3 regions of the Syntrophomonas sp. UBA5494 genome follow, and region 1 is predicted to be linked to each of the others. Evidence: riboswitches for the same ligand, from Rfam matches in the RefSeq annotation. Region 1 holds a riboswitch; each other region holds the start of a gene.
What was found. Region 1 has a riboswitch for cobalamin ahead of B3W37_RS08130 (cobyrinic acid a,c-diamide synthase CobB). Riboswitches for the same ligand answer to the same signal wherever they lie in the genome.

Region 1 (2,261 bases):
GGGTGGGTGAAAAGGCCCGGCAAGCCCTGGAGCGGCTGGGGATCAAAACCGTCGGTGATGTACAGGACCTCCCAACCGGTTGGCTTGCAGAACGCATGGGCGCAAGCGGGCAGCATTACTGGGAATTAGCCCGGGGCATCGACACACGCCAGGTCGAAACCCATGAAGAGCGTAAATCCCTGGGCAGGGAGGTCACCTTTCCGGAAGACATTGATGATATGCAGATCCTGCAAAAAAACCTGGCTGCTTTCTCCGCCGAGTTGTGCCGTAAACTGCGCCGCGACAAGCTGTACTGTTCTACAGTAACCCTCAAACTGCGTTACAGCAGCTTTAAAACCATCAACCGCAGCCGGACTATCGCCCCCAGCCATGCTGATGTGGTCATCGGGCAGGTCGCTGATGAACTGCTGCAGAAGAGCTACCGGGGAGATTCTCCCTTACGCCTGATCGGCCTCAGCCTGGGAAAGCTATCATCGGCACCGGATTGGGAGCAGGGCGGCCTCTTCGAAGAATCTGCCCAATATGAAAAGGTGGATATGCTTATGGATCAGATTCGCCGGCGTTTTGGATCCAGGGTCATACAGCGCGGCAATCAGCTCCCAAGCCGGGGTGATGATTAGACCAAATTCCCCGGTGTCATTCGTTTTAGCAATTCAGAACCGCATCGGAATAATGACTCAGGGAAAGCGTTTTCCGGTGTCATTTGTACGCAAATTATTATGTTGGCATTTTTAAAGGATTGTATTATAATGGGGGCAACTCTAAAGTTGAAGCTACTGGTCCCGAGAGGGATAAAGGGAATCAGGTTAAAATCCTGAGCGGTCCCGCCACTGTAACCAGTACGAACCACACATTAGCCACTGAGGAATCGGGAAGGGGTGTGGGGAGGATGATCTGGGAGCCAGTAAACCTGCCAATAGCTTGCGAATAATCAGCCCCGCGGATAGGGTTTGGTTCGCATTTGGACGGTAAAGCTGTAGGCTTCTACTTTTGAGCAAGTAGAAGCCTTTTTTATTGGGAAATATGGAAGCAGGAAGTGAGTCTCGGTGCAGTTCCCACGACTGATGATCGCCGGCGTGCACAGCAGCAGCGGCAAAACCACAGTTTCATTGGGGTTGATGGCAGCTCTGAAGCGGCGCCGGATCAAGGTGCAGCCCTTCAAAGTAGGACCGGATTATATCGACTCCGGTTTGCACAGTCATGCCTGCGGTCGCAGTTCCCACAATCTGGACAGCTGGATGATGCCTCCTCAGGTGATGCAAACTGTATTTGCCAAGAACGCCGCTTCGGCTGAAATATCCATCATTGAAGGGGTGATGGGGCTGTTTGACGGCTACCGGGGGGAGAGGATTGCCGGCAGCAGCGCCGAGGTGGCTTTGATGTTGAACACCCCGGTGGTTCTGGTGGTAAATGTAAAAAGCATGTCGCAGAGCTGTGTGGCGTTGGTTAAAGGCTTTATGGAATACCAGCCCGGGGTAGAAATCAAAGGTATAGTATTGAACCAGGCTTCTCCTTTCCATCGAGAATGGGTGCTCCCCAATCTGGAATCGGAGCTGGGAGTCAAAGTGCTGGGCTGTGTCCCCTGGCAGGAAAGTATATCCATTCCCGAGCGGCATCTGGGTTTGCTGCCCGCCGATGAACATGGGGAATTGGCAGGCCATCTCCATAAAATGGCGGATTTGGTAGAGTCAAATCTGGATATGGAAGCGGTACTGGCCCTGGCCGGGGAAGCCAAGCCTATGGAACTCAGCTGGCAAGCGCCTCAGGTTGAAAAGCGGACTGTTATCGGAGTGGCCAGGGATGCCGCCTTTAGTTTTTACTATCAAGACAGTCTGGACTACCTGTCTGAACTGGGAGCAGAGCTGAAGTATTTCAGCCCCCTGAATGATGCTTCTTTGCCGGAAGTGGATGGGATCTATGTCGGCGGCGGCTTCCCGGAAATGTTTTTATCGCAATTAAGCCGGAATTCCGGCATGCAGAAGGCTCTGCGCCAGGCCCACCGGATGGGCATGCCCATACTGGCGGAGTGCGGCGGGCTGATGTATTTGTCCCGGACCCTGAAGGACTGGGAGGGCAACTCCTGGCCCGGAGTGGGGCTGGTGCCGGGTGAGATCATTATGACCCGGAAGCTGCAGGAACTAGGCTATATTAAGGCTATTGCCCTGAGAGACACAGTAATAGCCGGAAAAGGCGAGGTATTGCGCGGGCACGAGTTTCATTACTCAACCCTGGAGGGTATCAACCCGCAAGACTGTGCTTTC
Region 2 (2,261 bases), on a different contig from region 1:
GGGCTGCAGCGCCTATAATGACACCGGTCAAGGCGGCGATTTCCAGTCCCCCTACTTTCTTCAGCACATCCAGCGGCTGGCCGGGATCGGGCTGGTTTAGCTCCAGGGCCTGTTTGATTACCGCGATTTTCTTGTGGCGGCCGCTGTCATCAAGTCCGGTGCCGCGGCCGGTGATTATATCCAGATCAACCCCGCTAAATACAGCCAGAATGGCGCTGCTGGGAGTGGTGTTTCCGATTCCCATCTCCCCGGTGGCCACCAGGGTCGCCCCGGCATCGATCTCAGCCTGAACCAGTTCTATTCCCACTTCAATAGCAGCCACTGCTTCAGCTTCGGTCATGGCTGCTTCCCGGGCCATGTTGCGGGTTCCCTCCCGGATTTTGCGAACATTGAGCCGGGGATGCTCAATGGCCGGACTCATCACTCCCACATCTGTGACCACCACTTTGGAGCCGGTATAGTTGGAAAAAACATTAATGGCGGCCCCGTTATTAAGGAAGTTCAGTACCATTTGCGGGGTGACCTCCTGGGGATAGGCGCTGACTCCTTCGGCCACCACCCCATGGTCGCCGGCCATGACCATAACCACTTTAGCCCCCAGTTCGGGGATAGTTTTACCCTGGATGGCGGCCAGGCGCACTACGATCTGCTCCATAATCCCCAGGGCGCCCAGGGGTTTGGTGAGATTGTCCAGGCGCTTCTGCGCTGCTTGCGCCGCTTCAAGGTTCGGTTCTCCAATACTCTGCAAGGTTGCTTCCAGTCGTTCCATTTGATAAAACCTCCTTTAGTATTAGCCAAAATTAAAAAGTCCCCAAGCCATTAAGGCCTGAGAACTTTACCTTCATTCTCAACCAGATGTTTTACAGGCAGGTTTCCTGACTCCCGGATCAAACGCTCCTTAGATACAAGCCAGCCTTCCCAGTTTCCCAGTGGCTATACGGCTTGGAACTCCCCGGTTACAGTGGCGGGTCCGTTCAGGTCTTGCACCTGATTCCCTATTATCCCCTAAAGGGGCACCCGAAACATGAGGTGATTCAATTTTTTTAATTATATACTTGCACATGAAATACTGACAAGCACAAAAATAATCCGATCTATAGAGTAACTGAATATCTCTCTTCCAAAATCAGCCCCGCTTCAGAGCTGCCAACCTGGTATTTTATGCATTCCAGACTGTTCAATACCGGCTCCAGCCGCTGTTCAATGGCCTGCGGCAACTCGGGGTCCGGGCTGAGCAGCCCCATGACCTTGATGATGTATTCGGTCTGATTGCCTTCCTTGATCCATTGCAGGGTGATATCAAAAACATCCTTCAGGGTCTGGGTCACATCCACTCCGGTAGCGGCGATGGAATAAGCGCGCCGTTCAGGCTTGCGGCAGCTCTCCTCACCCAGTTTGAAACTGCAGGTTTCCGTGCCACATCCCTGGCAGTGACCGCAGTTCAAGAAAAACAAGCTATCCGGATGCTGGCCTATAACCGCATAGCCCAGTTGATTCAGCATATCTGACAGAACCAGGTCCTGCAGGCTGAAATCTTCAGCCGCCATCCCGGCCGGCTTAAAGCGGGAAAGAAACTTGGCATAGATCAAAATACCGTAAGGGTATTTTACCGCTACCTCCGCCAAGGCCGGGGCGTAAGGCGGACAGCCCCCGGAGGCATAATCCGGGCATCCCTCCCGGCAGTAGCCGGTAATCCGGTCATAATCATGGCAGATTTCGGAAGAGTCGATCAATTTAAAGCCGATTTCAAGGGGATAGTTGTCTCCCTGCTTATCAGTGTATATGATCCACATAGTTCAACCTCCTGCATGGCGGTATTTTTCAATATATTTGACAACCGTCAGTTATATAACTGTTTATGGCGAATAACCGTCCCGTTCTGGGCTAGTGGCATGCAAACCGTCCGGTGCGGCAGTTGGGCTCGCTTCAATGTCCTCAGGCACAGGCTTTTTACGCCAATGAGTCAAGTCGTCGAAAAGGGTATAGATCACCGGCACCACCACCAGAGTCAACAAGGTGGAGGTGATCAGGCCTCCGATAGTGGCATGGGCCATCGGGGCCCGCCATTCGGCTCCTGCTCCCAGGGACATGGCCACTGGCACCATTCCCAGTATCATAGCGGTAGTTGTCATTAAAATAGGGCGCAGGCGGGTGGCGGCAGCCTCCCGCAAGGCTTGATTGCGTTCCACTCCCCTGGCCCGGGCTTGCTTGGTAAAGTCGATCAACAGTATGGCATTCTTGGTTACCAGGCCCATCAGCAA
Region 3 (2,261 bases), on a different contig from region 1:
AACGGTCCCGCGGCAGATCAACCTGGTTGATCAAATCAGCAATAGTCCGGCCAAATTCCTGTGCGCATAATGACATCTCACATTACCTCCCTTTTTTCATATCCATCGCTATTTTCATTTCCTTCCCCGCAGCTATCAAATCCAACCCTTCTTGCAGTTCATCCAGTCCGATACGCCTGGAAATCAGGTCTTTGACCACCACATCCCCTCTTTCCATCAACTGCATGGCGGAGCGGTTATTACGTATGGAGCATCCATATGCGCCGATAACGGTTAGTTCCAGGTAGTGAAGCAGGTTCCATTCATCATTGGTGAAGCCCGGCTGCTGTGACATCCCGCTGAAGAATCCAATCCGCCCCCGCTTGGAGCATACCTGCAGGGAGCTTCTGAAGGCATTGGGATCGGGACAACAAGGTATGACGACATCAGCCTGGCCGTGATCTGTAATGACCGTGAGCGCCTTTCTGAGCCCTTCAAGATCAGCCAGTAAGTGGCATCTATTTTCCAAATCCTGCAGACGCATCATTCTATCAGGATGGCTCTCCACTATGAAGATCTCTTCAGCCCCCCGGCTCCTGGCCAGCCGGGCGTTTAATATTCCCAGGGGACCGCCCCCCCAAATCAGGACTGCATCACCATGACCGACATGCAAAGCGTCCTGCATATTAATGGCACAGGCCAGAGGCTCTGACATACAGGCTTCTTCAAATGACAATCCCGCCGGGATGTGATTGAGAATGCCCCTCTGGGCCGCCGCAGCAGGTATGTGCAGATACTCCTGAAAGCCTCCGTCACGGTGGAATCCCATGATTTCCACCCGGTCGCACAGGTGGTCCAGACCTTGCCGGCAAAAATGGCAGTTTCCGCAGGGCACACCGGGTGAAACCTGCACCCGGTCCCCGGGGCGGAATTCAGTCTGACTGCAGGCCTCAACCACGGTGGCGGTTATCTCGTGCCCGAGCACTCGGGGAAGCCGCAGATCCCGCTGTCCGATGGTGTAGGCTTTCATATCAGTACGGCACAAGCCGCACACCTCGGTTTTTAAAATGACATCCCCCTCCTGGCATTGAGGTTCGGGACGGTCTTCAATACGGATGCTGCCGATGGTCTCCAAAACCGCTGCTTTGATTTCATTCACCCCCATAAAAAATAAAAAACCCATACCTCAAAAAGGTATGGACTCTCCAATTCCGTACCAGGTTTTTGCCTTTCGGCTTCAACCTTAAGCTACAGGCAGGTCTCCTGACTCAGCTTCTTCACCGGCATGCCCCTTCCCCCTTACCGGAGTGGCTGCGGCATCGGCTCAGCATTACAGTGGCGGGCCCGCCCGGGATTTGCACCCGGTTCCCTATTCTCCCTGTCGGGCACCTGCAACTCTCATGGCCTATTTTTTTGTTTATACTAGGATGAATTCCCGGTTTTGTCAAGGCAAGATTTTCCCTGCTCCGCTATGAGAACTGCTTCAGGGTGTACGGGTGGAGACGTGAGGCCGGCTTCACGGTGCTCTTTATTCAGTTTATCCCACCACGCAGCATGGCGATGTATTACGTACTCCCTATCGATATAGCCTGTGAACATACTTGCTACCAGGGGCCGGTTAGCCTTGATGAGAAACGCTGCCAGGTGAACAATAACCGAAAGCAGCAATATCACGGTAAACAGATTATGAATCTGCGCCAGCCAGAATACCGTACCCACTGAAAATTCCATCCCGGGCAGGTTTTTATATACCTTCAGTATTCCGGTTACAATCAAGGCCATTACCGAGAAAGCAGTCACCGCGAAGGCCAGGCGTTGTTCTGCCAGATATTTGTCATTTTCCGGTTCCTCGGCCAACCCCAGCATGGAAGCAAATATCTGCATGGACTCCTTAAAATCACCCCTGCGGGGTATGATGTCCCATCTTTTACTGACAATTAAATAGGTCACATAATAGGCACTTATAAATATTAATGCCATAGCTGCCAGATAATGCAGATACAATGTAGCCAGAAAATTGCTCGACCAGGCCAGCCCCGGTAGTTGGTCCACATAATATCTTTTGTAAACGGGCATTTGTCCAAAGCCGGTAAACAACAGGACAAAAATAGACATCGCGGTAACCCAATGAGTAAAGCGTATAGCTGTATTGTGGCGCTTAATCTTCAACGTCATTGCCCCCTTTCATAATCTGGTAAGTACTTATTCCTGCTGCCAATACCCCGGCAACAGGAGCCATTAATAAACCGCTCAAGATATTACCAGGCTCGTCAAGTGGGTTT

Region 2: linked by a shared signal. The riboswitch ahead of cobT (nicotinate-nucleotide--dimethylbenzimidazole phosphoribosyltransferase) and the one ahead of B3W37_RS08130 (cobyrinic acid a,c-diamide synthase CobB) in region 1 are both predicted to bind cobalamin.
Region 3: linked by a shared signal. The riboswitch ahead of B3W37_RS12370 (alcohol dehydrogenase catalytic domain-containing protein) and the one ahead of B3W37_RS08130 (cobyrinic acid a,c-diamide synthase CobB) in region 1 are both predicted to bind cobalamin.

What each region holds. Positions count from the first base shown of each region.
Region 1 covers NZ_DIPG01000071.1:5,000-7,260, forward strand. Annotated here, with positions in the region: gene B3W37_RS08125 (DNA polymerase IV) at 1-620, shown strand, start outside; cobalamin riboswitch at 761-932, shown strand; gene B3W37_RS08130 (cobyrinic acid a,c-diamide synthase CobB) at 1,047-2,261, shown strand, end outside.
Region 2 covers NZ_DIPG01000104.1:11,022-13,282, reverse strand. Annotated here, with positions in the region: partial or broken gene cobT (nicotinate-nucleotide--dimethylbenzimidazole phosphoribosyltransferase) at 1-769, opposite strand, end outside; cobalamin riboswitch at 849-1,036, opposite strand; gene B3W37_RS11755 (DUF2284 domain-containing protein) at 1,095-1,793, opposite strand; gene B3W37_RS11750 (efflux RND transporter permease subunit) at 1,857-2,261, opposite strand, start outside.
Region 3 covers NZ_DIPG01000111.1:21,757-24,017, forward strand. Annotated here, with positions in the region: gene trpD (anthranilate phosphoribosyltransferase) at 1-76, opposite strand, end outside; gene B3W37_RS12370 (alcohol dehydrogenase catalytic domain-containing protein) at 83-1,138, opposite strand; cobalamin riboswitch at 1,216-1,387, opposite strand; gene B3W37_RS12375 (formate dehydrogenase subunit gamma) at 1,402-2,148, opposite strand; gene B3W37_RS12380 (4Fe-4S dicluster domain-containing protein) at 2,138-2,261, opposite strand, start outside.